Regions from separate parts of the Alkalibaculum bacchi genome, predicted to be linked through region 2. Evidence: riboswitches for the same ligand, from Rfam matches in the RefSeq annotation. Region 2 holds a riboswitch; the other holds the start of a gene.

Region 1 (16,652 bases), on a different contig from region 2:
TAATTGACGATCAATATCTACCCAAATAAGAGTATCTGTTTTGCTATCTAGTTTTTTCCATCTGATATAGCCTTCTATTTCTTCTTTAGTAAGTTGGTTTCTATTTGTCGGCTCATTTTCTGGGATATATAGTACTTCTCTTGGTACCCAACCTACTTTCCCATTCTTTTTTTTGATTTGATACCAAAGATATCCTCGGTCTTGCTGTATTGTCACAATTTCTCCTGAAGAGACAGTATCTACAGTCTGAGAGTTGTCCACATTTTCCGCCCTCATAATAGCGCCTTCTCGTAAAACAGCCTTTACTCTCGAGGGATGAACTAAGTTATTAAAAGGATTTACCGCTTTTTTGTTATCTACAGACATATCTCTACCCCTTTTCAAATACATTTTCCCTATTAATATATGAAATAGTAATGCTAAAAATGATAAAGAATTATTTGTTTGACACTTATAATAAAATATGATACTATAAACAAGTACTTAAATTAATAGTAAATAAATTTAACATAAATGTTTTCAATTAGTTCTCATGAATGAGTATTATCCTAATTAGAAATGTATTTGTTATAGATATTTCATATATTTAAGGAATATAAATTAGGAGGTACACATACATGAATGGTACAGTAAAATGGTTTAACTCAGACAAAGGTTATGGATTTATTACAGGAGAGGATGGAAAAGACGTTTTCGCACATTTCTCTCAAATTAATTCAGACGGATTCAGAACTTTAGAAGAAGGTCAAAAAGTGAGCTTTGAAATCACTCAAGGTCCTAAAGGTCCTCAAGCTGAAAATATTTCAGTTCTTTAATCAGAATATAACCGTATGCTAAATAGCATACGGTTTTTTATTTTCGACCTTAGAATTGATGCAGGAGATTCTAAGGTTAGAACGAACTACGATACATGGCCACTTCAATCATCTTCATCACTTTATCTAAAATATCTCTCATAAATATAATATCCTTAATATTATATTCTCCGCATTCAAATCTTTTCGTTACACGGTCTACTCCATCTTTCATAGCTTTTATAAAAACTTCTTTCATATCGTCATCTAAATCGCCATTTACAAAACCTTGGCATATATGAATAATTTGATCTTTGTCTAAATTTCCTACAACTTTTGATAATTCATCATAATCTACGATACATTCATTGTTTTTTACCCCTATAGTTTTCATAGCACTTTTTCTCCTTTTACAATTGCTACAGTTTTTAATATATTTAATATATATTCGACATAGGGCTCCAATATTCTGCTTTTTTTATAATAATGTAAATCTCAAGACAAAATTTAATCCCTCACACTTTGCTTTTATGACACGAATGGATACAAAATAACACCTAATCCAAATCCCATGACGATGAGCCAGAGTTCATTAATCCTACTCCTTCGAAGTAAATACAATCCACCAACAAAAATGAGAACAGACCATATATTAAAGTTCTCCATAACAATACTTCCATCTCCATTATTAAAGATTCCAGTTAAAAAAATAGTAATTGCTGCAGCAGCGATTAAGCCTATTGCTGTAGGTCTTAAGGAAGATAGGAGGCTTTGCACTAGATTTTGATCTTTATATTTTAAATAAAAACGTGCTACTACAATACATATAAACATAGCAGGAGTACACAGACCTAGTGTAGCAATAATAGAACCTGGCACTCCTGCAATTAAAGTACCTACAAAGGTGGCAACATTAATTGCCATAGGTCCTGGTGCCATTCCTTCTAGGGCAATGATGTCCGCGTATTGCTGTGCTGTAATCCAAGCATTATTTTGAACTACCGCATCGTAGATCAAAGGTAAAGAAGCGTATCCTCCCCCAAAGGTGAAAATGGCCACTTTAAAAAACTCAAAATATAGTAATAGGTAAATCATTTTTTGGTTGAGCCTCCCATCTTCTTAGATAATAAAATCATTTGTATTACCGTACCTAGTACTCCGCAGAGGAAAATAATAAGAACTGTGTTAATGTTTAACATAAAATCTAAAACAAAGGCTAAGATCATAATCAAAATAGGAAGCCAATACTTATCCCTTAGAATTTTTCCCGAGTAATTTATGAGTACATTAATCATAATGGCGCCTACTACAGCTTGAGCGCCTTTTAATCCATTGCGTACAATAATATTGTCACTAAACAGGGTATAAAAGGTTGAGATTAAGGCTACTGTAACCAAGGGTGGAAGAACTGCTGCTGTCACTGCCACAATAGAACCCTTTAGACCAAATAAGTTATAACCTACCATAATAGAAGCATTTACTGTGAAGACTCCTGGGCTCGTCTGAGACATTGCCAAGATATCAATCATTTCTTCTTCATTAATCCATTTTAATTCGTCGACAAATTTTCTATGCATCAATGGAACAATAACATAGCCCCCTCCAAAAGTTAGAGCACTAATTAAAAAAATCTCTTTAAATAGATTCCACAATGGATGATTTTTTATTCTGTCTACCATATAAACACCTTTTTCTTTCGTGATTTTACCACTGAGCGAATCCACCTTAAGAACATTACCTCTATAGGCGGAGTATGCTCAAGACAGTTAATTACAATATGAACTCGACTAAACTTCAGTAGGGGTCCAATCCACTCACTAAAAAAAGTCTTGTTCAATATTTGCAGTTCATCTTCCTACAGGACACGTTTTAATGCAAATACCACAAACAGAGCCTCGACCTATATGTTGGTAATGTTCCTTCATATGAGTGCTACAGCCATGAGCATCATATAATTCTTTTCTCTCCATACCTTGGATCCAATTTTGTCCTTGAATAGCCATAGCAGGGCAGGAATTCACACAGATTTTACAATTACCACAAGAAGATTCTGTAACAGGAGTGCCTACTGGCAATTCCATATCTGTTAGTATGGTTCCTAATCGAACTCTGGGACCATATTGATGATGAATAAATAAGGCACTCTTGCCAATCCACCCCAGACCTGCAAGAGTTGCTGCAGTCTTATGAGGAAAGGCTCCATAATAAGATTTGTTGTGTAATGATTGAGATGCCGGGATAGGTATTGCACCAAACCCGCAATTTTGAAGAGCAATGGTCGTCTTTAACATCACTTCATTGAGATGATAATTTACACTGCGATAGTGAGAAAAATATGTATCTGTTGGCTCATCTATAATATCATCAATAATTCCATTGGATAACTGAACCACTAGAGAAATCGCATAATGATATCTTGACCAATTTGAGGGTACTACTTTCTCCACATCACTAAACCCCACGTGGCTTATTCCCAATTCTTTCATAAATTCTTTTAAATCATGACCGTTCATGTATATCACCTAATATTGTTTTTATTCTCAATTGTCCACAGGCAGCGTCTATATCTGTGCCATGTTCATGACGTATTTTACAATTAATATTGCTCTTTTTTAAGGTATCATAAAAAGACAATAGAGAAGAATGCTCACTTCTATTGTATTGGCTGCGTTCATCTACTGGATTATAAGGTATTAGATTCACGTAAATTTTATCTTTTATTTCGTTTAGCAATGAAGCCAATTCTAGAGCATCTTCTTTTTTATCATTTACTTCCTTTAGTAGGATATACTCAATAGTCACTCTGCGTTTTGTATTGCTAATATAATACTTGATCGAATCCATGAGCTTTTCTATTGAATATGTGGAGTTGATTTTCATAATTTTTGTTCTCATTTCATCATTAGGGGCGTGAAGAGATATGGCCAAGTTTACTGGCAAATTGATCTCTGCAAATTTACAGATTTTACTTGGAATGCCACTTGTAGAAACTGTAATACAGCGACCTGGAATAGCAAGACCTTTGTGGTCTAATATAATCTCTATAAAATTTATAATACTAGAAAAATTGTCAAAGGGCTCTCCTATACCCATGATTACTACATTGCTTACCATTTCATCTTGTTTCTTATTGTCTAGATAAAGCTGTACCCCCATAATCTGCTCTAGCATTTCACCACTAGAAAGATCTCGTTCTTTATTCAGTAAACCGCTTGCACAAAAACTACAACCCATATTACAACCTACTTGGGAAGTGACACAAACAGATATACCATACTCGTATTTCATCATAACCGTTTCAATTAAATGACCATCTTTTAATTGAAACAAAAATTTAATAGTTCCATCACTTGATTCCTGCTTTTCATATAAAGTTAAACATTGTATATAAAAATGTTCTTCGAGTAATTGCAAACACTCTTCTTTTAGATCTACCATATCCTTAAATTCAAAAACTCTCTTGCGATAAAGATAGTCCCAAATTTGAGATGCTCTGTATTTTGTATGACCTTTCTCTATGATCCAATAAGTTAATTCACTATATGTCAAATCGTATATATTTCTTTTATCCATCTTGTCCTCTTTCTTCGCTTATGAAAACTACTGTTGCTCTATCATAATATCATATTATCATAATATTATAAATATGACGCATATTGCCTCAGCTGATTCGCATATTATACAGGTTAAAAACCTAGCACAAAAATAATTAAAAGCTATCACCAATTTTAATGATTTAACGTACTATATATGGAAATTTAATATAATTAGGAGGTTGTAAAATGTCTTGCTTTTTTGATGAACTTGATTGTTCTACACTATTAATGTTCTTCTTATTGTTAATTGTATTATTTGATAACTGTGGTATTTGCGGAGATGATAATGAAACATTATTGTTCTTCTTCTTGTTGTTAGTAATCTTATTCACAAAATAACTAACACTAGAGAGAACATAAGAAAGCCATCTGTTACAGGTGGCTTTTCTAGTGTTTATAGCTTAACTTCTTTACAAAACCATCATAAGCAATTACAGTATTTTCAAAAACATCGTCAGCAAAACTTTTATAGATTTCTGCATTTTCTATGGCTGTGCTGAAATGTGTTAGAAGCAATTCTTTTACTTCTCCTGATTTTGCCAGTCCTGCTGCTTCTGAAAATGTCATATGTTTATTTTTTATTGCCTTTTTTAAATCAGCATCATCTCCATAAGTACCTTCACAAATAAATAATGTACTACCTTTAATAAAATCTGAAATTGCTTCAATAGGACGAGTGTCCGTTATATAGGAAATTTTTAATCCTTTTCTTTTATTCTCTAATACCATGTTTGGCTCATAAACTTTATTATCATAAGATACAGTCTGTCCCTTTTGTAGTGTTGACCAAAATTGTTTAGGTATATTAAGAGCTATGGCTTTTTCTGGGTTAAATTGAGCTTTTCTTATAATGTCAAATCTAAATCCCATGCAGGATGAAGAATGATCTAGTTCTAATATATTTAAAATGATTTCTGCTTCATTAACTATGGAATACTCTTCGACCACCAGTCTATGAGATGAATGAGTGATAGATAATGGATTTTTAGGATTTTCAATTATTATTAATTCAAAGGGTAGATATGCTATTGTACTAAGCAGCCCTTTCACTGCATCTCTAATTCCTATACACCCTATTATAGTTACAGGTAAAGTTCTGCCGCTATTTCCCATAGTTGATAATAAACCTGGTAAACCAAATATATGATCACCATGGAGATGAGTGATACATATTATATCGATATTCTTAAAACCTGTCTTGTTATTCCTCATAGCTACTTGAGTACCTTCACCACAGTCTAAAAGTATTTTTTTACCTTGGTAATGTATTAAGGTGGAAGATAAAAATCTATTTATCATAGGCATTCCTCCACCACATCCTAATATCTTCAATGTAATCATACGTTCACCTTCATCATTTTTTGTATTAATAAATTACTCAATACTCTTTTTTATTTCCCCATTTCATATTACTACTCATATCATATGATATGAGGTTAAATCGGAAAAATACTATGATAAATCAAAGCATAGACCCTAGCGTTCCAACTTCCTATCCCTTGCATATTTCTTTTGATCTGCTTTTTTAAATAAGTAATATTCACTTATTTAGTATGAATATAGAATCAGGACTTACTTTATATAGCAAGTCCTGGTTTTATTATTTATGCTTATTTTCTGCTTTTGCAATTTGTTTTTTATAGCTTTCAATTTCCTTATCAAACTCTGAAAATTGATCTGATACTTCATTGCTCCATAGATGCAACCCATCTTGATCAAATGTCATTTTTTTCTCAAGCTCAACGTCCTTAAGGTTTTCTTTTAGATCTAATAGTCTACGTTTTTCTGAATCTGAGTAATTGCTTTTCATATAATTGACCTCCATATAAAAATATTTTCTCGGTACTGTTCTTCTCTTAAATGAATTCAAAATAGGCAAATTTTATTTCTCAAAATATAAATTTCAAAATAAATTTATTCTTTACAAGTATTATTCTTTGCCTATTTAACCAAAGTAAACGATGTAAGTATAGGAAAACAAAACAATTATTGAATTTATCAAAAATTAAAATTAGCGTATTCGTATTTTGAGATTAGAATAATGAGGTGTAGATATGACATATAATACAAAGGACAGATTTTGTGAATATTCATAATTATATAGCTAAAACTAAGAATAGGTAGTTAGATTGTTGTATTCATAATTTGATAAAGGAGACAGATATATGGAAAAGTATACAATCAAACATTTGCAGAATCAAAATCGATTTATTATAACAAATGAAATGGGAATCGAAATTGGAAAATTAAAATACGATGTAAATAATACAGATAATTTTGTGATTTTATCTACTGTTATAACCCCCGACTACAGAGGACAATCTTTAGGTGAAAAATTAGTTCAAGAAGCTTTAGATTATGCAAAAGGAAATCACTTTTATGTGGAGTCGATATGTAGTTTTGCAGATAAATTTATTTAAGGGATGACCTCGTCATCCCTAGTTCTAAGTTTTACATTGTATGTTCTATGTAAAATCTCTAGGTCATGAATAATAATAGGTATGTTAGCTGTATTAAAATAAATACTTAATGGAAAAGTGTACTTTTATCATTAAAAAATGAGTAGTACAATACCTACTCATCTTCAGAAATCAGTTATTCTATTTTTTCTTTTGCTATTGCTAAAAATTCATTGGCCTTTTTTATGCATTCTACGGCTTCGCCAATAGCTTTACCTGTTTCTTCTTTCCCTATAGCTATTGCCTTTTGAGACCACTCGCTAAAATCTTTTGCATGATCTTCGTTGTGATCTACCCAATGACTTAGAAGTATTTTTAATTTCTTAAAATCAGCATCTACTGATTCGTGAGAATGAGTGTGATCATGTGAATGACCATGGCTGTGATCATGTGAGTGACTGTGTTCATGAGAATGAGTATGACCGTGCTCGTGTGAATGATCGTGATTGTGAACCATATTCTTTCCTCCTTCGTGTGATTTTACAGATATATTATATCATAAAATAATGCAGATTGCGCTCAATGCTTTTCCTATTATGGGCAAATACATGTCTCCAATACTTATATCTATTGTCATAAGATAGTAGAATTCTATCTAAATACCTAGTAAAGAATTTTTAATTATTCAAATCATTTATTTTAAGTATACTACATTAACTTGTTGAGGTTTTTTGTAAGAGGTGGTATAATTATCATCACATTTTGTATTACTGACAATTGAATTTCGGATGAAGATTATGGGAGAGAGATGTATCATCCGCCGAAGAAGTTACGCTTTCAGGCAAAAGGACCATAATTGGACGAACCTCTGGAGAGCCTCAATGTGAGCACCGAAGGAGCAAGCTGATTAAAAATTTAATCAGTGAAACTCTCAGGTAAAAGGACAGAGCTTAATCTTTTAAGTTATTGAATTTTGGGGCCAAATCACGTAGATTTGGTCCCTTTGTCTTTTAGAGGCCTTCTTTTACAATTCAATATTAAAAAGGAGGATAAAAATGGAAAATGCAACAAATGTATTGCAACAAATTAACTCTTTTGTATGGGGACCCCCTCTACTAATTTTATTAGTAGGTACTGGAATCTATCTGACCTTACGCTTGGGACTAATTCAGGTATTTAAACTGCCTTTAGCTTTGCGCTATCTGTTTTCCAAGGATCCTGATGACAAAGATGGACAAGGGGATGTGTCTAGCTTTGCAGCTTTATGTACTGCTCTCGCTGCCACAATAGGTACAGGTAATATCGTTGGAGTAGCTACTGCTATTAAAGTAGGTGGCCCTGGAGCACTATTTTGGATGTGGTTAGCTGGTTTCTTTGGCATGGCTACTAAGTATGCAGAGTGCTTATTATCTGTAAAGTATAGAGTCGTAGATGAAAACGGAGAAATGTCCGGTGGACCGATGTATTACATAGAGAGAGGCTTAGGTAATAAGTGGCTTGCAAAAGCATTTGCTTTTTTTGGCATAGGAGTTGCACTATTTGGTATCGGAACTTTTGCGCAGATTAATTCCATCACTGAAGCGGTTAATCTTACCTTTAATGTTCCTATATTAGCCACTGCAATAATCATCACCGTCCTCGTTGCACTGATTACTCTAGGGGGAATCAAAAGTATCTCTAAAGCAGCAGAGGTTATCGTACCTTTCATGACTGTATTTTACGTTGCTAGTTCAATACTGATTCTTGGTTTAAATATTGAAGCTCTTCCTTCAACAATTATTCTAGTTGTAAAAAGTGCCTTTACTCCTACAGCTGCAACAGGTGGATTTCTCGGTGCAAGTGTAATGCTTGCTATTCGAAGTGGAGTAGCACGAGGTGTTTTTTCCAATGAATCTGGACTCGGAAGCGCCCCCATTGCAACTGCTGCTGCAAAAACAAATTCTTGTGTAAAACAAGGGCTCATTTCTATGACAGGAACTTTTTTTGATACCATTATCGTATGTACCATGACAGGTTTAATCCTCATTATGACAGGGCAATGGCAAGGCGATTATGCAGGAGCTAGCATGACGAGTATGGCCTTTAAACAGGGTTTAGGTGGTTGGGGATCTTATATCGTCACCATCGGCCTAATCTTCTTTGCTTTTACGACGATATTAGGTTGGAACTACTATGGGGAAAGGTGTACAGAGTATTTATTTGGTGTAAAAGGGATTCAACCCTACCGATATATCTTTATTGTGTTAGTGTCTGTAGGGGCGTTTCTTAAATTAGATTTGATTTGGATTTTAGCAGATATCGTCAATGGACTAATGGCCTTACCAAATCTAATCGCTCTCATAGGTTTAAGACATGTTATAAATAATGAAACGAAGATTTACTTCCAGCAATCAAAAGAAAAAAGCAAAGCAAAGCTATCAAAAACAATATCTTCTGTAAATGAAATATAATTTATTATTTTAGGTAGGTGATTCGTCATCTACCTTTTTTAATAAGAATTAAAATGTAATAAACTCGTCTTATTCTTTATTTGATTGAACCTTGTATATGTACTTCTTGGTTCATTGATTGTAAACCAAGATTATTTTTTTGATTGACAATGGTTTTATAGTTTACTATAATGATATCATTCTATAAATAATACATATTTGAAAGGATCAATATGAAAAATCAAAAAACCACTACTCTTACTTTTATGGGTCTTATGACTGCAACGATGTGCATATTAGGGCCACTTTCTATGGCTATCCCCTTCTCCCCTGTACCCATTAGCTTTACAAATCTAGCCATATACTTTGCTGTAATCTTATTAGGATGTAAAAATAGTACCATTAGTACTTTAGTTTATCTATTAATGGGGCTCGTTGGTATACCTGTTTTTTCTGGTTTTACAGCCGGACCAGGAAAACTATTAGGTCCAACTGGGGGGTATCTCATTGGCTTTATTTTCATGGCTCTTATTGCAGGATACTTTGTAGACAGATTTAATGGAAAGATCTCTATGCAAATCCTTGGGCTAATTCTAGGCACTATGGCTACATATGCATTAGGCACCTTATGGTTAGCATATCAGGCAAATCTAACCTTTAAAGCTGCATTATTTGCTGGAGTAATCCCTTATGTTTTAGGCGATGGCATTAAATTAGGTATTGCTATTGCTTTAGGAAACCCAATAAAAGAGCGCCTGCATCGCATTAGTCGCTAGTCATTAGTCTTTAGTCACTAGCATTAGGGTATTCCTTTTGGGTCAAGATCTTTCGCTTCGCTCAAGATGACTTAAGCAGGAGCCAATGTTAAAAGTAGGATTTTCTATTGAATAAATATGTCATCAATTCACTAGGATTTCTCTTACCACTTCATCTAAGGTAGTTGCGGACGATACAATCAAGTTTCCATTACAGAGTAGCATCTTGTTTATTTTATCAAAATACAATATAATTTCTTATATAGAATTGATTTCAATACATTTTCTAATAAATAAACAAAAGGGGTACCTTTATAATGGAAATAAAACCAGTAGTAGCTATGGAGCAACTAAACACCATAGAAAAAGATTTAAAGCGATTTTTATTGTCCTATCGATTTGGACTTGAAGAGGTAATGACAAAAATCAATATTTTAAGACAAGATTTTCAATATATTCATGACTACAATCCTATTGAACATGTTAAATCTAGAGTAAAAAGCCCTGAGAGTATTTTGAAAAAAATAAACAGAAAAGATTTAGAGATTTCTAAAGCTTCTATAAAAGAGAATATTCGGGATATAGCAGGAATTCGCATTGTTTGTTCCTTTATATCAGATATTTATACAATAAGCGAAATGATTCAAAGCCAGAAAGATTTAAAGATTGTCGAGTGCAAAGACTATATAAAAAATCCTAAACCTAACGGATATCAGAGCCTTCACTTAATCTTGCAGATTCCCGTTTTTATGTCTGATGGAGTAGAAGAAGTTTATGTTGAAATTCAGATTCGCACCGTTGGAATGGATTTTTGGGCAAGTCTAGAACATAAAATCTTTTATAAGTACAATAAAGATATTCCCCAAAAGTTAATAGACGAACTTAGAGAAGCCGCCATTATTACAGCTCAACTAGAAAAAAGGATGGAAATTCTCAACAATGAAATTGAAAGAATTAAACAAATAAATAGTACGGACAATAAAAATAGATGATACTTCATTATAAGAAGTTCATCTATTTTTTTAATATATATTTTTTATTTGTTCAATCTATTGATTTCTTCCGTTATTGCCTCATATACTCCTAGGTATACACTGCCCGGTCCACCTTGTGTGATACAAGGAATAAAATAATGCTTTCCACATTCCTCTACAGCTTTTTGAACTTCAGCTGCAACGCCTTCTTTTGTCCAATCTTCTTTGTCAATCAAAGAGTTGTCTATATTCCCCATAAAAGAGATTTTTCCGCCATACTTTTTAATGAGTTCAGGGACATTATTATTTGAAATACACCCTTGCCAAATATCAATTCCCATTTCAATCATATGAGGTACTAAATTTGCTGCGTAGGAGTCGCTGTGATGTACAATCAGTTGTACTCCATTTGCTTTGTAGAAACCATAGATCTTTTTGTAAGCAGGAACGATAAATTCTTCAAACATATCTGGTGATAAGAATGAATTTTTAGAGCTGCCCCAATCATCATGATGGAAAATGCAATCAGGTTTGTAATATTTAACAATTTCTGCTGCATATCTCAATTCATATTCTGTGATGTAATCGATTAATGCATGCATTTCTTCAGGTTCTTCATAGAAGTTTAAAAGACAATCATCCATCCCCATTAAATGATGACACATTTCAAATACACCAGGTGCAACAAAAGCTGTAGCAAAAACTTCATTGCGGTCAATTGCTTCAACTGTTGGTAGGTATGGTTCCCATGCTTCTGGAGGAAGATCCGTCTTTGGAGCCTTGACAACATCTCTCCATTTTGTAATATCTTTGACTACTTTGTGTGCTTCATCGTGTACAGGAAAACCACCTGGATGACCTTCTGGCCATGCAAAAGTAATTCCCCAAGCATTTTTTTCAGGTTGTCCACCTGGCATAGGTGATTTCCCTTGAGCAGTAATAGGGTCACCCATAATCATACCGTAAATTGCATCTGTACACACAAAAGCTTCATATTGATTTACAATTCGATCAGGATTTCCTCCTGTGATCGTTTCCATAAGGTTTTGTCTTTTCGTTAACATATTTACCTCCTGATACTTATTATTTTTAAATTCAACATTAATTCATCCTTGATATTACCTGACCTGCATTGACTACACAACTAAAACAAAGTACTAGAACAGCTTTTCTAAATACATTGTTTTTTAGTTTCAAAGATGAATTTTATATAGTTATAATTATACGTTCTTTTTTTAATTTTGTCTATACTTAAATTTTACAATATCACCTCTTCATACTTTTTAAAAAAAGAGATATTTTATGTAGTGATACACATATACATTTTTATTGAAAATAAAAATGGTGATTGATTTTGCATAAAAATTATTTAAAGAAATCCAACATACAAAATCCAAAAGTGCCTTCGGCACTTTCGGCGATAGTCATTAATTCGTCCCTAGCATTAGGGTATTCCTTTTGGGTCAAAATCCATCGCTTGCGCTCACATGAATCGCATAGGAGCCAATGTCAAAAGTAGGACTTCTCTTTTACATAAAATAGGGAAGAACAAAGTTCTCCCCTATTTCGGATTTGAATGTGATCTATTTAAGCACTACAACAGACATGGCCTTAAATATGGCGTAAAATTCGTCTCCCTTTTTAATATCCATTTCGATCATAGATGCTTTTGTAATAAGTATACGAAGAGGTATTCCAATATTTAATAGAACTTTGACGCTTATGTCATCAACCTCTACGTCTTCTACAACACCTTTGTGCACATTTCTTGCGCTGCTTTTAAACGCTTCTTTACCTATGATAATATCCTCGGAGCGTATAGCTATTTTGACCTGACCTTCTAACTCAGTTGAAATAGAAATTTTCACTCCATTAGTAACAGCAAATTTTAAATTTCCTTCCGTAATAATTTCCCCGTCAAAAACATTTTCTGCTTTTCCAGTATTCATAAGGTATAGATCTAATTGGGTTTGAGATACGCGAATGCTCCTACCTATGTGATGAGCACTAATATCGCCTCTTTTTGTCATCTCATAAATTGTATATTTTGATAGCTTTAATTTATTGGCTAACTCCTCTGGAGTATATAATACTTCTTCTTGCATATGAAACCTCCTCGTTTCTTCTATCATAGATAATAATTGAGTCTACTCCTTTATTATACTACATTCTGATTAATTATCAATTGACATTTACAAGGGAGTGCACTATAATTTATTTTAAATGATTTAAATTTGTTTTAATTTGGTTTAGTTAGTTATACGAAATTATATCATAAGGAAAGAGGAGAAAACCAATGAAAAAATTCAGTATTATTTTAACACTTTTATTAGTTCTTACTTTATTCTTCGCTGGTTGTAATAGGACAGATACAGGTAACGATGCTAATAACGACATAAGCGAAAAACCAGTAGTAGAAGAATCAAATGAGAAAGGTGTTACCGTAAATATTTCAGCAGCAGCTAGTTTATCTGAAGCATTGACTGAAATTCAAACAGAATACGCTAAGGAAAACAATGACACTTTACAATTTAACTTTGCAGGTTCAGGATCCCTTCAAAAACAAATTCAAGAAGGTGCACCTTGTGATCTATTTGTTTCTGCATCTAAGGCACATATGGATGCATTAGAAGAAGCAGGCTTAATCGATACAGAGTCTCGGAAAGATATGCTTGGAAATACACTTACCCTTATTGCATCTGAAGAAAAGGCAGACGTAATCAAAGGAACAGATTCTTTGGCAAGCGCTCATGTAGAAAGTATTTCTATTGGAGAACCAGAAACAGTACCGGCCGGAAAATATGCACAACAAAGTTTTGAAAGCCTTGGGATTACAGATAAAATAAAAGACAAAATTGTCTTAGCAAAAGACGTAAAACAAGTTTTAGAATACGTAGAAACTGGTAATGTGGATTTTGGACTAGTATACAAATCAGATGCAATGTTACTTCAAACTGGTGAAATCGTTGCTGATATGCCAGCAGACAGCCATGATCCTATTGTATACCCGGTAGCATTAATTAAAGATGGAAAACAATTAGAAGCTGCAGCTGATTTCTATGAATTTTTACAAACAGATTACGCAAAAGGTGTATTTGAAAAATACGGTTTTGTAATATTATAGTCTGCGATATTCTATCATATAGTTATTTTACAATCATTACACATATACATAAGGAGCTTACATAACATGTTATCACCTATTATTCTTTCTTTAAAAATTGCATCCATTGCCACCGTTTTTTCCTTTGTATTGGGTATTTTTTTTGGCTATATCTTAAACAGAAAAAATATCCCTGGAAAAAACATTTGGGAGACTATACTCATACTTCCTATGATTTTACCGCCATCGGTAACAGGCTATCTTCTCTTAATTGCTTTTGGAAAAAGAGGAATAATAGGTGATTTTTTAATAGAACACTTTGGTATTCAAATTGTATTTACCTGGATCGGTGCAGTTATTTCAGCCTGTGTCGTTTCCCTTCCTCTTATGTACCAAAATGCAAAGTCTGCATTTATAAGCATTGATCCTATTTACGAAAAAGCAGCCGAAACCTTAGGCAGCAGCGAATGGAAAATCTTTAGGACAGTTACACTTCCTTTAGCTTGGCCAGGTATTATCAGCGGTGTGATTTTATCTTTTGCCCGAGCTATAGGCGAATTTGGTGCCACTCTTATGATTGCAGGAAATATACCTGGTAAGACCCAAACCATGCCAACAGCCATCTACTTTGCTGTAGAATCGGGAAATACAGATATAGCAAATTCTCTAGTACTAATCATGGTAGTATTTAGCTTTAGCGTAATCTTTGCATTAAATACGTGGTTAAAGAGAAAAAATTATATTGGAAAACAAGGGTGATGCACAAATGAATACCTATTTTAAAATCAAAAGCCAATTAGATCACTTTAGTGTGGATATAGAGTACGAATTCGAAAGTGGCGTCCTTGTCGTTCAAGGAGAGTCTGGTGCAGGGAAAACCACCCTTCTCAAATTTATCTCTGGACTGAAAAATCCAGAGGTCGGAAAAATCGCATTTGGCGAACAAATTGTATTTGATCACATAGACAAAATCAATATCCCTACAAGACACCGAAACATAGGCTATGTCTTTCAAAATTATGCATTATTTCCCAATATGACAGTAGCAGAAAATATTACATATGGTATTAAAAATATGATTGATTTTAAAGACAAAGCTAAAAGAGAAAAGTTGCTCTCTTACTGTGAATCCGTCATGAACACGTTCCATATTGATCACTTAAAGAAGAAATATCCTAGAAATATTTCTGGTGGAGAAAAACAGAGAGTAGCACTGTCTAGAGCCATTGTAACTAGACCTAAACTCTTACTACTAGATGAACCCTTTTCTGCTCTCGATGAAAAGACAAAAAAAATTGTGTACAAAGAATTTGAGCAATTTAAACAGAACTTTCATATTCCCACTATCTTGATTACCCATAGTTCTTTAGAATGTGAAATGTTTGCAGATCAAAAAATCGTCTTAGAAAATGGCAAGAGGGTTAATTAAAAAAAAGCGCCTGCAGCGCGTTAGTCGCTAGTCATTAGTCTTTAGTCATTAGCATTGCGGTATTCCTTTTGGGTCTAGATCTTTCGCTTACACTCAAGATGACTGGGTAGGAGTTAGAGTCAAAAGTAGGACTTTCCGAATTAAATATAAAAGGCTCTCTATTTATAAGTGAATTCTCATAAATAGAGGGCCTTTTCGTATTATTGATTATTTTCCACTTTGTATAACTGAACCTTCTCTATTATCAAGTCAGCAACCTTTTGTATCTCCCCTACATTGTTTATTTCTATATCACAATACCCTTTATATAGATGAATTCTTTCATTATATAATGAATATACTGCTTCTACTCCTTTTGATAGAAGAGGTCGCGTTCTTACATCAATATCACCCACAATATCATCTACAGGCCTGTTTATAAATACAATAACAGAATTCTTTTTAAGATTTGTGATGTTTTCTTTTCTTTTTACAATGCCCCCACCAGTTGCAATAATATGAGAATTCAATTCGCCCAATAAAATAGAATATTTGCTTTCCACATCTCTAAAGAAGGCTTCACTTATGTCAAACATCTCTTTTATGGTTTTTTCCTCATGGGATTCTATATAATCATCCATATCAATTACAGGTTTATTTAGCCTTTTAGCCATGATTTTACTTAAAGTGCTCTTTCCACAACCAGGCATGCCGATTAATACTATATTCTTGTTCATAGATATTCCTGCTTTAAAAACGCTAATATCTTTATTATTGTTTCATCTGATATCTCTACTTCATTCCATATTTCCTGTGATTTTATTGCTTGAGCAACTAACATATATAAACCATTTACACTTTTAAGACCAGCTTCTCTTGATTGCCTTATAAATACGGTCTCTGAAGGATTATAAATTAAATCTACAGCTTGTGAAAATCCCATTAAATACTTCTTATCTATAGGGGTAGCTTCTATATTAGGGAACATACCCACAGGGGTAGCGTTGATGATGGTTGAACAATTTTCAATTTTCTCAAACTCATCATAAGAAACGATTTCGTCCTCAGGAAATTTTTGTTTCGCAGTAGCCACATCTCTTGTAACAAATATTATTTGTTTGATTTCATTGTCTTTAAGGTACTCGGCAACTGCTTTTGATGCACCGCCAGTACCCAGTATTACAGCATTTTCTC
Region 2 (16,652 bases):
TATGATTAATAATATGCAGAAAGTGGAAGGCCGAAAGCGGAAAAAACCGTGCTATCAGCGGTCCAGTAATCAGCCATCAGATTTGAGCATTCCTTTTGGGTCAAACAATGGTGCTTTCGGCACTTAAAGAAAGGTCCGCGAAGCGGACCTAAGATAACTACTTAAAGAGGATTAAAAGCTAAAATGAATATTGAAAAATGAACACTGAACATTGAGCAGTACAAATATGTCACTTTTGGGTAAATCTCTCATGTGCATTTCATTGTTCATTATTCATTATTAATTATTCATTGCGACGTAAGTCGCATATTTGACCACCTGACCACCTTGTTTAATTCTTAAAACTATGAATCGGAGCAGGTATTCTGCCACCCCTATTGATAAAGTCTTCTGAACTAAATTTATGAACAGCCATAATAGGTGCATAGCCTAAAAGTCCACCGAATTCCACTGTGTCTCCAACGGTTTTACCGTGTACAGGAACGAGGCGAACTGCTGTTGTCTTGTGGTTAATCATACCAATTGCTGCTTCATCCGCAATAATAGCGGAAATTGTCGATTCCGGAGTGTCTCCAGGGATTGCAATCATATCTAATCCTACAGAACATACACTTGTCATGGCCTCTAATTTGTCAAAAGTTAATGCTCCATTTAAAACAGCTTGAATCATTCCTTCGTCTTCGCTGACTGGAATGAATGCTCCACTTAGTCCGCCAACAGAAGAAGAGGCCATAATTCCACCTTTTTTCACTGCATCATTAAGCATTGCAAGGCATGCAGTTGTGCCATGGGTGCCACAAGCTTCTAAACCTATCTCTTCTAAAATTCTTGCAACACTGTCTCCAATTTCTGGAGTTGGAGCTAAGGACAAGTCTAATATGCCAAAGGGAACTCCAAGTCTAGAAGAAACTTCTTTTCCAACGATTTGACCTGCCCTAGTAATTTTAAAGGCAGTCTTTTTTATATTCTCAGCTACGATATCTAGTGGAGCACCTTTATCTTTTTCTAATGCAGATTTTACTACACCTGGTCCACTGACGCCCACATTGATGACGACCTCTGGTTCTCCTACACCATGATAAGCTCCAGCCATAAAAGGATTGTCGTCTACAGCATTAGAAAATACGACGAGCTTTGCACAACCAATAGAATCTCGATCTTTTGTGAAATAGGCAGTGTCCTTTATGATTTTACCCATAAGCTTTACTGCGTCCATATTGATACCCGCTTTTGAACTAGCTAAATTAACAGAGGAGCAGACTCTCTCTGTTTCACTTAGAGCTTCAGGTATAGAATGAATGAGAATTTCATCGCCTTTTGCAAAGCCCTTTTGAACTAATGCGGAAAATCCACCAATAAAATTTACACCTACTTCTTCAGCAGCCTTGTCCAAGGTTTTGGCAAAAGCAGTGTAATTTTTGTCATCACTAGCAGCTGCGATAAGAGCTATTGGTGTAACAGAGATTCTTTTGTTAATAATTGGAATACCAAACTCTGTTTCAATTTCATTGCCAACTTTAACGAGGTTTTTAGCATAATTCGTTATTTTGTCGTAAATCTTTTGTCTAGCGCGCTCACCACTAGAATCGATACAATCTAACAAAGAAATCCCCATGGTAGTCGTTCGTATATCTAAATTTTCTTCTTCTATCATTCGAAGTGTTTCAAAAATATTACTGTAAAAGCTCACTAAATTACCCTCCTTAAATATTATGCATGGACTTGAATAAGTCTTCTAGCTGTACTTTTATAGACAATCCAATTTCTTCTCCTAATGCCTCTAAAGAATCCTTTAATTCTTTAAAATCACAATCCATATTTGAAAGATTGACCATCATCATCATAGTAAAATAATTCTGCATAACCGTTTGGCTAATATCCTCTACATTGACCTTTTTCTCTGCTAGTACCTTTGTAACATTGTAAATAATTCCTACCTTATCTTTCCCGATAACTGTAATAACACCTTTCATATGAAAGCACCTCCATGAATTTTCGCTAGTTGACGTCTACTAGCTTTCTGTATTTCTCATAAGTTAGAAACTTAGTGATAACTTGTTAATATGCTGAAAGCTGAATGCTGAAAGCGGAACTCTGACCGCGATGGGCTAATAAATATGAGATACTTTCCGCTTTCAGCCAAAAAGAAAATGAGACCGAAGTCTCAAAGAAAAAGTAAATTTAAATTTTAAGTTAAAATATACTTTTGTCTCTGTCCTTTTACCTGAGAGTTTTAACCATAATATGGCTTTATCCCCTTCGGTGCTTTTAGAAGTCTCTCCAGAGTCCTGTCCATTAACGAAAGTTACCCGTTAATTTCACCCAGCTAGTATGTAGTTATTTGTAGAATAATGAATTATATTTATAACTATAGCATTGGACGAAGAAAATGTAAATTCATTTTCTGAATTTGTAAACCCTATCGTGGAAAGCAGATAAATCAGCCATCAGCAACCAGCCGTCAGCGTTCAGTTTTTTGGGTCATACCTCACGCGTCAAAAGGACAGCTACAAGTTATCAGTACTGTGATAACAGTTACGTTGCAACGGTGAGGCACCGTTCCCAACTTTATCTCGTCTGAAGGCCAGTATACTTTCATAGCCAACTAATTACTTTTTCCAATTTTACAACATACCAACATTTCAACTTAAAAGTTCTGCTTTCCGCTTTCAGCATTCCGCTGATTAAGGTTTTCTCATCCAACCGTCCAACCATTTCACTTTATGTCTTTTAAGGTTTTGATTTTTGTTTTTTGGTTTTGCTTACCACCTGACCACCTCATACCACCTTATCACTTGACCAAAGAAATTCCTTTATATATAATATACCAATAGTATTTTCTAGGAGGAATTACAATGATTTGGACGGAAATAAAGATAAAGTCTACTCCAGAGTCAGAAGAAGCAATATCTAATATTCTTTATGAAGCTGGTGCAGATGGAGTAGTAATAGAGTCACCAAACAATTTATCTATATTAAAGAACAAAGAAGTACTATGGGATTATATAGATGATGATTTAATAAACATGGATCCAGAGGTTTCTATAATTAAAGGGTATATAAATGAAACGGAAAATGTAAAGGAAGCAATTGCTCAGATTAAAAAAAGGATTGATCAATTGCCTTCTTTTGGTTTGAATACGGGAAATGTAGAAACTACAATTACAGAAGTGGATCAAGATGATTGGGAAAATTCGTGGAAACAATATTACAAACCTACTTTAATAGGACAACATTTTATCATAAAACCAAGTTGGGAGCCCTATATATCGCAGGAAGGTGATCTGATTATAGAAATGGATCCTGGTATGGCCTTTGGATCAGGTTTACATGAGACAACTCAACTTTGTATCATCAATTTAGAAAAACACGTAAAAGAAGGAGATATAGTCTTTGATATAGGCTGTGGATCAGGAATATTATCTTTGGCTGCAGCAAATCTCAATTGCAAAAAGGTAATAGGAGTAGACGTAGATTCTCTAGCAGTACAGGTAGCTAAGGAAAATGCAATTCACAATCGTTTAGATAAAATTATCGATGTTCGTCAAGGTGATCTTCTAGACGTAGTAGATGAAAAAGCAGATGTAATAGTAGCCAATATTCTAGCGGAAGTCATTGTAAAATTAGCAGATCAAATAAAGCCTTGTTTAAAGGAAAATGGAATCTTCATTTCTTCAGGTATCATACTAAGTAAAGTAGAATTAGTAGTAGATAGTCTTCTAAGTAATGGTTTTGAAATAATTGAAGTTCAACGAATGGGAGAATGGGCGGCAATAATGGCTCAATATAAGGGATAAAATGCATCGTTTTTTTATAGAAGATCATCAAATTGTAGACGAGCAAGTATATATTAGTGGTGAAAATCATGAACATATGACCAAGTCTTTGCGCGTGAAAATAGGCGAAAAGGTAGAGCTGAGCAATGGAAAGGGTTTAGAATATATAGCCACAGTACAAGAAATAGACAAAAATCAAGTCTTATTAGAAATCATAGAAAAAACTACAAATTCTTCTGAAATGCCAGTTAAAATAACCTTATACCAAGGTCTTCCTAAAGCTACAAAAATGGATTTAATTGTACAGAAGACAGTTGAATTAGGTGTGACAAATATTGTGCCAGTGATTATGGAGCGGACGATTGTAGAAATGGATAAAAAGGCTAATAAGAAAATCGAACGATGGCAAAAAATTTCAGAAGAGGCAGCAAAGCAGTCTAAGAGAGGCATTATTCCCATAATAAAGCCTGTTGTAAAGCTAAAAAATATAGATAAAGAATTTGAAAAAAATGATTTGAATCTTATAGCTTATGAAAATGAAGATGATAGCAATTTAAAAAAAATTTTAGAGGCACATAATAAAGTACAGAAAATAGGCGTATTAATCGGACCAGAAGGCGGCATATCCGAAAAAGAAGCTCAGTATTTAAAAGAACTTAAAGCAAAATCCATTTCCTTAGGGAAAAGAATACTTCGAACGGAAACAGCCGGCATGGCTGCACTTTCTATGCTAGTTTATCATTTTGAATTATAAGGTGGTTAGGTGGTCAGGTGGTCAGCAAAAACTTAAAAACTAAAGATTCTTCGGCTAAAGCCTCAGAATGACAAAGAAGGAGCTAGAGCTAAGAGAATAAGCTAGAGCCAAGAGAATGAGCATTGGCAATTAAAGTCTCACAGCACCAGCCCTACCTAATACCCTAGTCATTCTGAGCAAAGCGAAGAATCTTTCAAAACAGCCACCACTGGTGGCTAAATTTCAGCTTTCCGCTTTCAGCATTCCACGCATTTAAGAGAAAAGGAGAATTTATATAGATGAAAACCGCCGCTTTTCATACATTAGGTTGTAAAGTAAATACCTATGATACTGAATCGATGATGGAATTATTTGAAAAAGCAGGTTATGAAATAGTGAGTTTTGAGGAACAAGCAGATGTTTATATCATTAACACTTGTACAGTAACAAATGTAGGTGATAGAAAGTCTCGTCAGATGATACGAAAGGCAAAGAGAGTAAGTCCTCAAGCTATAGTAGCTGTAACAGGTTGTTATGCTCAAACATCTCCTGAAGATCTAAAAAAGATTCCAGAAGTCAATATTATTATAGGCAATCAAGATCGAAATCGAATTGTCCAATTAGTAGAAGAAAAAAAGGTATCTGGTCACAATATAGATATTGTACAAGATATTATGAAGACAAAAGAATATGAAGAATTAAAAATATCTAAGGTAAAAGATCATGGGAGAGCCTTTATAAAAGTTCAAGAGGGTTGCAATAATTTTTGCTCTTATTGTATTATTCCTTATGCCAGAGGTCCAGTAAGGAGCAGGAGTATAGAGAATATTCTTGAAGAAGGCAGGCAAATAGCAGGACAAGGTTATAAAGAAATCGTCATAACGGGTATTAATGTATCTTCTTATGGTAGAGAATTAGAGGGTGTTACTTTAATTGATGTGCTAAAAGGTTTAAATAAGATAGAAGGTATAGAGCGTATTCGTCTTGGCTCCTTAGAACCTATGTTGTTAGACGAAGAGTTTATTATGGGTTTAGAAGATATCGATAAATTGTGTGACCACTTCCACTTATCTTTACAAAGCGGAAGTGATGAAGTACTAAAGAAAATGAATCGTAAATACGACACAAAAACGTATAAAACCATTATAGATAATATTAGAAAAGTTTTTCCCCAAGCATCTTTGACCACAGATATAATGGTAGGATTTCCAGGAGAGAGCCATGAAAACTTCAGAGAAAGCTACGAGTTTATTGATCAAATTGGCTTTAGTAAACTCCATGTATTTAAATATTCAAAAAGGCAAGGTACTCCTGCGTCAAAGATGGATAATCAAATACCGGAGTCTATAAAAGAAGAGAGAAGTAAAGAAATTATTCAACTTTCTGACAAATTGGAAAAAAGGTATTATAAACAATTTTTGGGTAAAAAAATGACTGTATTGATTGAACAAAGCTCAAAAGAAGATTATAATATTTATCAGGGACATACTACAAATTATATATTGGTAAAAATACAGAGTAATAAAAATATGATCAATCAAACAATTCCTGTAGAGATTAAAGAAATACGTACAGGTTTTGTCAATGGAATCCATAAAGAATAGGAGATTTATATGGACGATTGTTTGTTTTGTAAAATTGCAAGTAAAGAAATTCCTGGCGAAATAGTCTATGAAGACGATAATGTAATAGCCATAAAAGACATTAATCCTCAAGCACCTATACATCTTTTGCTTATACCAAAAGAGCATTACGATTCCGTGCTTACCGTACCAGCTGGCAATGAAATCATCACCCAAATACACACTGTTGCAAATCGATTAGCCTTAAAGTTTGGCATAGTAGATACTGGATTTCGATTAGTAAATAATTGTGGTGAAGATGGAGGACAAACGGTACTTCACTTACACTATCATTTATTAGGTGGAAGAAATTTGGGTTGGCCTCCAGGTTAGAATTATTTGACATGATATAATTGTATATTATATAATAATAGTGTTAAATGCCCGCTATTACGATAGTAGCAATAACTCTAACAATCTGTTACATTAATGTAGTAGAGGGGAGGGTGGAAAATGTCTGAAGTAAAAGTTAAAGATGGTGAATCATTAGAGAATGCTCTACGCAGATTTAAGAAAAAAACAGCTAGAGCAGGTGTATTGTCTGAGGTTAGAAAAAGAGAACATTACGAAAAGCCTAGTGTTAAAAGAAAAAAGAAATCTGAAGCTGCTAGAAAAAGAAACACTAAAAAGTTTAGGTAAGAGGTGTTTACATGTCCCTCAAAGAGCAATTAGTCGCTGACTTAAAGCAGTCAATGAAGGATAAGGATACAATCGCAAAATCAGCCATCACATTAGTAAGAGCAGCAATACTTCAAGTCGAAAAAGATGAAAGACGAGAATTGTCTGAAGATGACATTATCGGCATCATTTCGAAACAAGTAAAGCAGCGAAAAGATGCGCTTATAGATTTTCAAAAAGCAAATAGGCAAGACTTAATCGATCAAACGGAAAGGGAAATCGAAGTTTTAACGGAATACCTTCCCCAACAATTAAGTGAAGAAGAACTAAAAGTCATTGTACTTGATGCGATAAATGAAGTTGGCGCAACCTCCATGAAAGATATGGGCAAAATCATGGGCATAGTAATGCCTAAGATTAAAGGCCGTGCTGACGGTGGAATGGTCAATAAAATAGTAAAAGAAAATCTGTAGTTTAAAAAAGTCCGAGAACTTGCGTTCTCGGACTTTTTTTAGCTATCAACCAGCAAAATGGCTACCAAAGGTAGCTGTAATGCTTTATGTATCTTGCTTATCATTTGTAGTCAATTAATCCCACCTCGCAATATTCTGTCTTCTGATTTATTTTATTTAATAAGAAGTTCTACTTATATACATTAAACAATGTGTGAATTATTGTGCAAATGCTACTACTAATTCTAAATGACCCGAAAGGAATGCAATAAACTAGTAGCTGATCGCTGATTGCTCATCATTGGCAGCTGCCAATGATGTTTAAGTCATATCTACAAATTCTTAAACATAAGATACCATATGGAGAGATACCATATGGAGGGGTTCTATGGGAAAAAAAGAGAAAATTGAAAATATAAAAGAAAATGTAAGTGATGCGTTAGAGTTACCAAAGGAAATCACCTTAAATCTGCCGAAAGTGACTATGGTAGGAAGTACACAAATTCGGATAGAAAATCATAAGGGTATAATAGAGTACAGTGAGAGTAAAATAAGAGTCAACTCCAAAATTGGCATTATCGTAATAACTGGCAAAAATCTGTTTATTAGAAATATCATTAAAGAAGAAGTGCTCTTAGAGGGGAAGCTTGAGAGTGTACAAATAGATGGATAGGAGGTGTTAACTTGATCATTGTTAAGTTATGGCATTATATTAGAGGTTATGTTATTATTAACATAAAAGGCAGACATCTTGAGAGATTAATCAATCTTATCCACCATAATAATATTTTGATCTGGGATATTTTTAGAATAAGCTCAGAGGAAATAAGCGCGAAAATAGAGATAGGGGATTACAAAAAAGTTTCTGAATTATCGGATCAGTTATCTTGTACTATTGAAATCATAAGAAAATCAGGAATGACATTATGGAAATGGAGAGTAAAAACGCGAAAAATTTTTGTCATAACTTCTTTTCTTGTCTTACTAGGCATTTGTTTTATATCTTCTTTAGTATTAACCGTCGATGTAATGGGTGATATCACTGTAGATAAAAATGAAATTATAGAGGATATAGCAAGTAGAGGTTTAAAACCTTGGAAATTAAAAGGTACTGTAGATATCGAAGAAATTAAAACATCTTTTTTAAACGATTATAAAAACTTTGAATATATAGATATTGAATTTAATGGGACGAAAGCTATTATTGATTTAGTAGAGGCAAAAAAGATAGAAAAAATATATGATAAATCCCTTCCTGTAGATCTTATAGCTAAAAAAGATGCTATTATTAAAGATATTCTAATTATCAACGGTACTGCTAATGTAGAAGTAGATCAAGAAGTGAAAAAAGGAGATTTATTAGTAAAAGGTGAAATAGTCACCTCTAAACAAAATGATGAAGGAGAAGAGATCTTTTTCAATCAGATTCACGCTAAGGCTAAGGTCATGGGTTTAGTAGATTATACAGAAAAATACGATATACGAAAATATAAAATGATTGATGAAGATCGCTATAAAATAAATAGAGTAATACATATCGGAGATTTAGTGATTAATTTCCTCGATAGCGACGAAAACTATTATTATCACAGCAGTGAAGAGGCAAATCTTCATATTTTTGATTTTAAACTTCCTGTTAAAATCAATAAAATAAAGTATTATGAAAAAGAAAACTGTGTTAATAAATCGAAAGAGGAATTAGAAGACGAAGTACAGGAAAAAGTAAAAAAGAAATACAGAGAAATTGGTCAAGTGCAGGATATACAGATTGTTTCTATTCAGGAAGAAAATAATATTAATAAATATGAGGTAAAAGTCCATGTACTTGAGGAAATAAGTGAGGAGCAGCTCCTCGATTAAAACACACTAAGGAGGAATCACTTTTTGTCAGATTATACAATAAGTATGACCATTGAAGATGGGGAACTACTAATGAAATTGCTAGGCCAATACGATGAAAACCAAAAAATAATTGAAGAACAAATGAATGTACACCTTGTATTTAGAGATGGAGATCTCAAAATTGTTGGTGAGCAGAAGAATACCGAGAATGCTAAACGAGCCATTGATAAAATGGTGCAAACCATTAAAGATAGCGGCCCAATCGACTCTCAAAAGGTATCTTATATTATTGAACTAGTAAAAAAAGATCATGAAAATGATTATGATAAATTGAGCGATATTATTTGCTATACTCATAAAGGGAAGCAAATTCGCTGTAAGACTTTAGGACAAAAAAAATATATTAAATCCATAGAAAAAAATGAAATTGTTTTTGGGATTGGACCAGCTGGTACAGGTAAGACTTACCTTGCCATGGCTATGGCTGTAAAGGCCTTTAAAAGAGAAGAAGTCAGTAGAATCATCTTAACTCGTCCAGCAGTAGAAGCTGGAGAAAAACTCGGCTTCTTGCCAGGAGACTTACAGGATAAAGTAGATCCATATCTAAGACCATTATACGATGCATTGTATGATTTAATTGGCGCAGAAGCCTATACTCGTTTTAGAGAAAAAGGATTAATTGAAGTAGCTCCATTAGCGTATATGAGAGGAAGAACTCTAGACGATTCCTTTATTATATTAGATGAGGCTCAAAATACAACCCCAGAACAAATGAAGATGTTCTTAACTCGTATGGGCTTTGGTTCAAAAGTAATCATAACAGGAGATATTACTCAAGTTGACCTGCCTATGGGCAAAGTTTCCGGTCTGACAAGAGCAGAAAAAATTCTAAAAGATATTAAGGGCATCGAGTTTATCTATTTAACAAAGGACGATGTAGTAAGACACCGAATTGTTCAGAAGATTATAGAGGCTTATGATAAATATGATAATGAACATTTATAAGGTGGTCAGGTGGTCAGCAAATATGCGACTACGTCGCAGTGAGCAATGAATATGGAACAATGAACAGTTAACAATGCAATAAGAAATTTACTATAAAGTCGCATATTTGTACTGTTCAATATTCAGTGTTTATTTTTCATTGTTCAATTTAATATTAAATTCTTATACAGTGAATTTATTTATAGTTAGCATGCAGAGATCCTTCGCTGCGCTCAAGAATGACAAAGCAGTAGCTAGGGTAAGACCCAAGAGACAGCTTTAACTAACTGCCTAGGTCATCCTGAGGAGCTTGCGACCAAGGATCTTACAGAACTAAATACTAATACTAGTTAACATAAATCAATTCAAAAAATATACGGGGTAACATTTGCTCGCCTTCGGGCGAGGTATGTTTTTGCTTACCATCTTGTCTTACTTAGAACTTACAACATAAAACTTAGAACTAACATGGAGGATTAATGGAATTATTTATCGATAATAGGTACGATATTGAAATAGATGAAGAGCTTGTTGCAAAATTAGAAAAATGTGCTCAGGAGTGTTTGAAGGTAGAGGAATTTCCTGATAATGTGGAAATTAGTTTGTCTTTAGTAGATAATGAAGAAATTCATCAATTAAATAAACAGTATAGAGGAAAGAACTCGCCTACTGATGTACTTTCTTTTCCTATGGTTGAAGATGATGATGACTTAGGTCAAGAGATGATTCTTTTAGGAGATATTATCATCTCTATTCCCAAAGCACAAGAACAAGCCATAGAGTATAGGCATAGTTTTGAAAGAGAATTGTGTTACCTTACAATTCATAGTATGTTTCACCTTTTAGGTTATGACCATATGGAAGAAGAGGACAAGCGAGTTATGAGGGGAAAAGAAAAACAAGTAATTAAAAACCTAAATATCTGTTAGTTGGTGTATATATGAAAAAATTAATATCTAGTTTTAAGTACGCTTTTCAAGGTATTCAATATGCCTTTACGACTCAAAGAAACATTAAAATTCATTTTGGAATAGGAATAATAGTGCTCCTTCTAGGTATTTACCTCAAACTGAGTTTATTACAATGGTGCATTTTATTTTTGACCATAAATATGGTTATTACAGCAGAAATGATCAATACAGCTTTAGAAAAGACAATTGATTTAGTTACAGAAGAATATAGGATTCTTGCAAAAATCGTCAAAGACGTAGCAGCTGGTGCAGTACTTATAAGTGCTATATTTTCTGTTATTATAGGGATTTTATTGTTTTATCCAAAAATCTTTGGATAAAACAGTGGAATGCGGAAAGTGAAACCAGAATGGAAAAAAATCATCTCGCTTATAGATGAGAAATTATAAAGATAGTACGTTAGCTTTTATCACTCATTAGGCCACTCTAAGTGGTTTGAATTTTTCCGTTTTCCGCTTTCCACTAGAGATTAATTGGGAATATCTACTTAGAGCTTATATTGTAATTAAGGAGGCAAATATGAACGAGCGATACACAGAATTAGTAAATGCGGCCATTGCTGCAAAGGAATTTTCTTATTCACCTTATTCACATTTTAGAGTAGGTGCTGCAATACTTTCTGAAGATGGACAGATATTTAAAGGTTGCAATATTGAAAATGTATCCTACGGAGCCACCAATTGTGCGGAGAGGACGGCTATTTTTAAGGGCGTTTCTGAAGGGGTAAAGTCTATAAAAGCGATTGCCATTACATCAGATGAAGAAGATTTCACCTATCCGTGCGGAATATGCAGACAAGTAATTTGTGAATTTGGAACAGAAGTTGATATCATACTAGTCAATAATAAGGGGGAAACTAGGATGAGTTCCATCGAAGAATTGTTGCCTAGTAGTTTTTCGAAGGAGACGCTACTGGATTAAAAAGCAGGTGGTCAGGTGGTCAGGTGGTCAGTAAAACCATATCTCGCCTATAGGAGAGTAAATGTTTTCCCGTCCAACGATCCAACCGCTTTTATAAAACTTAGAACTCAAACGGAGGAATATATGAATAAATTTAAATCAGGATTTATAACGATTATTGGGCGTCCTAATGTAGGGAAGTCTACATTGCTTAATAATATTATTGGGGAGAAGATGGCTATTATGTCGTCAAAGCCTCAGACTACGAGAAATACTATTCGGTGCGTTCACACTACAGAAGATTATCAGATGGTCTTCATCGATACACCAGGTATGCACAAACCTAAAAATAAATTAGGCGATTATATGGTGGATGTAGCTACTTCTACATTAAAAGAAGTAGATGTAGTACTTTTTCTTGTAGATGAACCAGGTAAAATGGGACCAGGAGACCAGTATATTGTCAATATCTTAAAAGATCTTAAAACAAAGAAGATTTTAGTAATCAATAAGGTGGACAAGATGAGCCAAGAAGAGCTTCTTGGTAAAATTGATGAACTTAAAGAGTATCATTTTGATGAGATTGTGCCCATCTCTGCAATTGATGGAAAAAATGTAGATACTTTATTAAATCTCGTATACAAATACATCCCAGAGGGTCCACAATATTTTCCAGAAGATACTATAACGGAACAACCTGAAAAAATTATTGTCGCAGAATTTGTTCGTGAAAAAGCCCTACAATTTCTCAAAGATGAAGTGCCCCATGGTATAGCTGTGGAGGTCATGAGCATGAAGGAAAGAAAAAATGGGGAATTATATGATATAGAAGTTAACATTTATTGTGAACGAAAAAGCCATAAAGGGATTATAATAGGTAAAGAGGGTAAAATGCTAAAGAAAATTGGTACTCGTGCCCGACAAGATATTGAAAATCTATTAGGGTGCAAAGTAAACCTGCAACTTTGGGTAAAAATACGTCCAGATTGGAGAGATAAAGACTTTGACCTGAGAGATTTAGGGTATAGGAAATAGAGGAATACAATGGAAAAAGTCTCTGGCGTAGTAATAAAAAGAACAGATCTAAGTGATAACGATGTAATTGTAACCATCTTCACAAAGGAAAAAGGAAAGATTCAGGCCATTGCAAAAGGCGCAAAAAAACCCAAAAGTCAGTATACAGGTACAACACAATTATTTTGTTACTCAAACTTTGTCTACTACCCTGGAAAATCGTTGGGTTATTTAAGCCAATCGGAATTAATTGAATCTTTTTATAAGTTGAGAAATAGTCTTGAAAAACTCTATTCTGCTACATATATAATAGAGATGATTAATGCAACCTTTTTGGAAAGTGAAAAAGACGAAAGAATCCTCAGCTTACTCCTTCATACACTCAGTTTATTGGCAAGCGACAAGACCAGAGATATAAGAACAGTACTATTGTCTTTTCAATTAAAATTTGTGGGATTTTTAGGTTATGTGCCTCATTTAAATCATTGTAGCCGATGTACGAAGGAATACGAAGAATACTATTTTTCAAAAAAAATTGGTGGTCTGATTTGCCCTAAATGCAAAGGAAACAGTACTTTTGAAAGAAAAATCAGCAGAAATGGTCTTGAAATACTAAAGACAATTCTATACTACGATATTACAAAAATCAGTCAGTTAATATTTAATGAAGAGCTGATGAAGTACTTAATTAAGCTAATGAATGATTATATTGTATATCACATCGATAAAAAGCTATATTCCTTTGAGTTCCTGGAGACAATATGAATAAGGTGGTCAGGTGATAAGGTGGTCAGGTGGTAAGGTGGTCAGGTGGTAAGGTGGTCAGGTGGTAAGGTGGTAAGGTGGTCAGCAAAAGCCAAAACCAAAAGCCAAAACCAAAAGCCAAAACCAAAAGCAAAGCCAAAAGCAAAGCCAAAAGCAAAGCCAAAACCAAAGCCAAAAGCCAAAAGCCAAAAGCCAAAAACCAAAACTAAAAGTCAAAACTAAAAGTGGAAAGTGGAAAGTGGAACATGACTCGCCTTTGGCGAGATAGATAATTTTCAATTCTTAATTCTCAATTAATAATTGTGCACGAAGTGCACAAACGGAGGTGGTAATATGAGTTCTATTACAGAGATTGCCAATAAACTCATCGAAGAGACCAATTGTACTACTGCTGAGGCTATTGAAGCTCTTGCTGAAGCCAATGGCGATTATGAAGCTGCATTGCAGTTTTTAAGAGAAAAAAATGCACAACCCATCAATATTGTCTTAGTAGAAAAGGAAGAATCCCAGAAAGAAAATCAAGAAGAGGATGAAGAAAAGACAAACAGCAAAGAAGAGTATACTGCTAAGGGTAAGGATATTTTAAAGCTTATTAAGAAGCTTTTAAAAGAAGGTAATGTAACAAAGCTTACGGTTAAAAAGAAGGATGAAGTAGTCTTAAATATTCCTGTTAATGCAGCAGCAATAGGTGTTGTGTTAATACCTTATCTATCCATTTTAGCAGGAATTGCAGCTATTGCTACAGATTGTACCATACAAGTAGAAAGAAAAGGCGATGTAGTCGTAAATGTAAATGATACACTGAAGAATGCTAGCGACAAAGTTGAAAAGACAGTAAAAGACATACTAGACCGCTAATTGTTATGTACTAAAAATCTACTTTAAACAATAACTTCATCTCAGTCATCCTGAGCGAATGCGAAGGATCTTTGACGCGTAAGACTTGACGTTGATAATTATTTACTAGTGGCTAAACAAAAAGTTTCCCTTGACATTAACCCCGTAATTTAGTAATTTATTAGTTATAGATAAATGAATATATGCAATGACAAAGAAGAGTAACTTGGGAACGTATCTAGCGAGTGGAGAATGGTGTAAGCTCCATTATGAAACCATGTGAAGGGAGCTTTGGAGCATAAACTAAAAAAAAGTTGGGTAACTGTACCAAATAGGGTGGAACCGCGGTAATAATCGTCCCTTGCTGATGAAGCAAGGGATTTTTTTAATTTAAGGTGGTAAGGTAGTAAGGTGGTAAGGTGGTAAGGTGGTAAGCAAAACCATCCTCGCCTAAAGGCGAGATAATGTAAGATTCTTCGCTTCACTCAGAATGACAGAAGTAGTAACTAGAATTAATGCGCAAGGTGCACATAGGTTATCATGGGCTCTAATCTAAAGGATCTTTCATAACAGCCACCAACGGTGGCATAAATGTTTTTGCTGACCACCTTGAAGCTGACCACCTGACCACCTAAAAGAAAATAGGAGGATAACGAATGAGTAAGCAACTAGAGATTAGTGAGATTGTAAGTATTTGCAAGATGAGAGGTATTGTATTTCCTGGTTCGGAAATATACGGAGGTTTAGCGAATAGTTGGGATTATGGCCCACTTGGCGTAGAAATTAAAAACAATGTCAAAAAAGCATGGTGGAAAAAGTTTGTGCAAGAATCTCCATATAATGTAGGATTAGATAGTGCAATTTTAATGAATCCTCAAGTTTGGGTGGCTTCTGGTCATGTAGGTGGCTTTAATGACCCACTTATGGATTGTAAAGAGTGTAAGACAAGATATAGAGCAGATAAACTTATTGAAGATTATCTATTTGAGAAAGGCAAAGATGCAGTTGTAGATGGCTGGAGCAATGATCAAATGAAGGACTATATCTTAGAACATGAGATTAAATGTCCTAACTGTGGATCTTTAAACTATACAGATATACGACAATTCAATTTGATGTTTAAGACTTTCCAAGGTGTTACAGAAGATTCTTCAAGTGAAATCTATTTAAGACCAGAAACAGCTCAAGGGATTTTCGTGAACTTTAGTAATGTGCAAAGAACCACTCGAAAGAAAATTCCCTTTGGTATAGCACAAATAGGTAAATCCTTTAGAAATGAAATTACACCAGGTAATTTTATTTTTAGAACTAGAGAATTTGAGCAAATGGAATTAGAATTCTTCTGCGCACCAGGAGAGGACATGGAATGGTTTGATTATTGGAAGAATTATTGCCTAAAATGGTTATCGGACCTAGGAATGGAAGAAGAAAGCATTCGAGTAAGAGACCATTCCGCAGAAGAATTGTCCCACTATAGCAATGCAACAAGTGATATTGAATTTAAATTCCCATTTGGTTGGGGTGAACTTTGGGGCATAGCAGATCGTACGGATTTTGACTTAAAGCAACATGGCAACCATTCAGGAAAAGAAATTATTTACACAGATCCAATGACAAATCAGAAATATGTACCCTATTGTATAGAACCTTCACTAGGTGTAGATCGAGTATTACTTGCCTTCTTATGCAATGCATTTAAAGAAGAAGAACTTGAGGATAATGATAAGAGAACTGTATTACAATTACATCCATTCCTTGCACCTTTTAAAGCTTGCGTACTTCCTCTAACAAAGAAATTAAAGGATAAAGCTGGTGAAGTTTACAGTGAACTTTCTAAATATATGATGGTAGACTACGATGAGGCTGGTAGTATAGGTAAAAGATACAGAAGACAAGATGAAATAGGCACACCTTACTGTATAACCATTGACTTTGACACTTTAGAAGATAACACAGTAACCATAAGAGACAGAGACTCGATGGAACAAATACGAATTAGTATAGCAGAATTGAAAAGTTTCTTAGAGAAAAAGATGGAATTTTAAAAAAATAAATATAAATAATACCTCAAATATGTTATACTTTATTATGTCAATCATAATAAGTATAACATATTTTGCGTTTCTAACGAGCTAAGC

What was found. Region 2 has a riboswitch for glycine ahead of DES36_RS01735 (ACT domain-containing protein). Riboswitches for the same ligand answer to the same signal wherever they lie in the genome.
Region 1: another riboswitch for glycine. It lies ahead of DES36_RS07285 (alanine/glycine:cation symporter family protein); the one in region 2 lies ahead of DES36_RS01735 (ACT domain-containing protein).

The regions. Positions count from the first base shown of each region.
Region 1 covers NZ_QNRX01000008.1:22,424-39,075, reverse strand. Annotated here, with positions in the region: gene DES36_RS07340 (L,D-transpeptidase family protein) at 1-366, opposite strand, end outside; gene DES36_RS07335 (cold-shock protein) at 618-815, shown strand; gene DES36_RS07330 (B12-binding domain-containing protein) at 892-1,188, opposite strand; gene DES36_RS07325 (chromate transporter) at 1,323-1,889, opposite strand; gene DES36_RS07320 (chromate transporter) at 1,886-2,473, opposite strand; gene DES36_RS07315 (4Fe-4S double cluster binding domain-containing protein) at 2,642-3,307, opposite strand; gene rlmN (dual-specificity RNA methyltransferase RlmN) at 3,294-4,367, opposite strand; gene DES36_RS14790 (hypothetical protein) at 4,577-4,729, shown strand; gene DES36_RS07305 (ribonuclease Z) at 4,778-5,731, opposite strand; gene DES36_RS07300 (hypothetical protein) at 5,991-6,200, opposite strand; gene DES36_RS07295 (GNAT family N-acetyltransferase) at 6,556-6,810, shown strand; gene DES36_RS07290 (DUF8180 domain-containing protein) at 6,986-7,306, opposite strand; glycine riboswitch at 7,578-7,652, shown strand; glycine riboswitch at 7,656-7,738, shown strand; gene DES36_RS07285 (alanine/glycine:cation symporter family protein) at 7,845-9,239, shown strand; gene DES36_RS07280 (biotin transporter BioY) at 9,452-9,994, shown strand; gene DES36_RS07275 (GTP pyrophosphokinase) at 10,291-10,965, shown strand; gene DES36_RS07270 (uroporphyrinogen decarboxylase family protein) at 11,010-12,011, opposite strand; gene DES36_RS07265 (helix-turn-helix domain-containing protein) at 12,531-13,052, opposite strand; gene modA (molybdate ABC transporter substrate-binding protein) at 13,244-14,071, shown strand; gene modB (molybdate ABC transporter permease subunit) at 14,138-14,809, shown strand; gene DES36_RS07250 (ATP-binding cassette domain-containing protein) at 14,793-15,479, shown strand; gene DES36_RS07245 (shikimate kinase) at 15,680-16,195, opposite strand; gene aroE (shikimate dehydrogenase) at 16,192-16,652, opposite strand, start outside.
Region 2 covers NZ_QNRX01000002.1:43,559-60,210, reverse strand. Annotated here, with positions in the region: gene DES36_RS01745 (regulatory protein RecX) at 1-9, shown strand, start outside; gene DES36_RS01740 (PFL family protein) at 332-1,690, opposite strand; gene DES36_RS01735 (ACT domain-containing protein) at 1,704-1,973, opposite strand; glycine riboswitch at 2,203-2,294, opposite strand; gene prmA (50S ribosomal protein L11 methyltransferase) at 2,856-3,797, shown strand; gene DES36_RS01725 (16S rRNA (uracil(1498)-N(3))-methyltransferase) at 3,799-4,530, shown strand; gene mtaB (tRNA (N(6)-L-threonylcarbamoyladenosine(37)-C(2))-methylthiotransferase MtaB) at 4,809-6,113, shown strand; gene DES36_RS01715 (histidine triad nucleotide-binding protein) at 6,123-6,464, shown strand; gene rpsU (30S ribosomal protein S21) at 6,585-6,770, shown strand; gene DES36_RS01705 (GatB/YqeY domain-containing protein) at 6,782-7,222, shown strand; gene yqfC (sporulation protein YqfC) at 7,590-7,874, shown strand; gene DES36_RS01695 (sporulation protein YqfD) at 7,886-9,061, shown strand; gene DES36_RS01690 (PhoH family protein) at 9,107-10,048, shown strand; gene ybeY (rRNA maturation RNase YbeY) at 10,507-10,956, shown strand; gene DES36_RS01680 (diacylglycerol kinase family protein) at 10,968-11,318, shown strand; gene DES36_RS01675 (cytidine deaminase) at 11,518-11,919, shown strand; gene era (GTPase Era) at 12,043-12,933, shown strand; gene recO (DNA repair protein RecO) at 12,943-13,677, shown strand; gene DES36_RS01660 (DUF4342 domain-containing protein) at 14,011-14,535, shown strand; gene DES36_RS01655 (glycine--tRNA ligase) at 15,171-16,559, shown strand.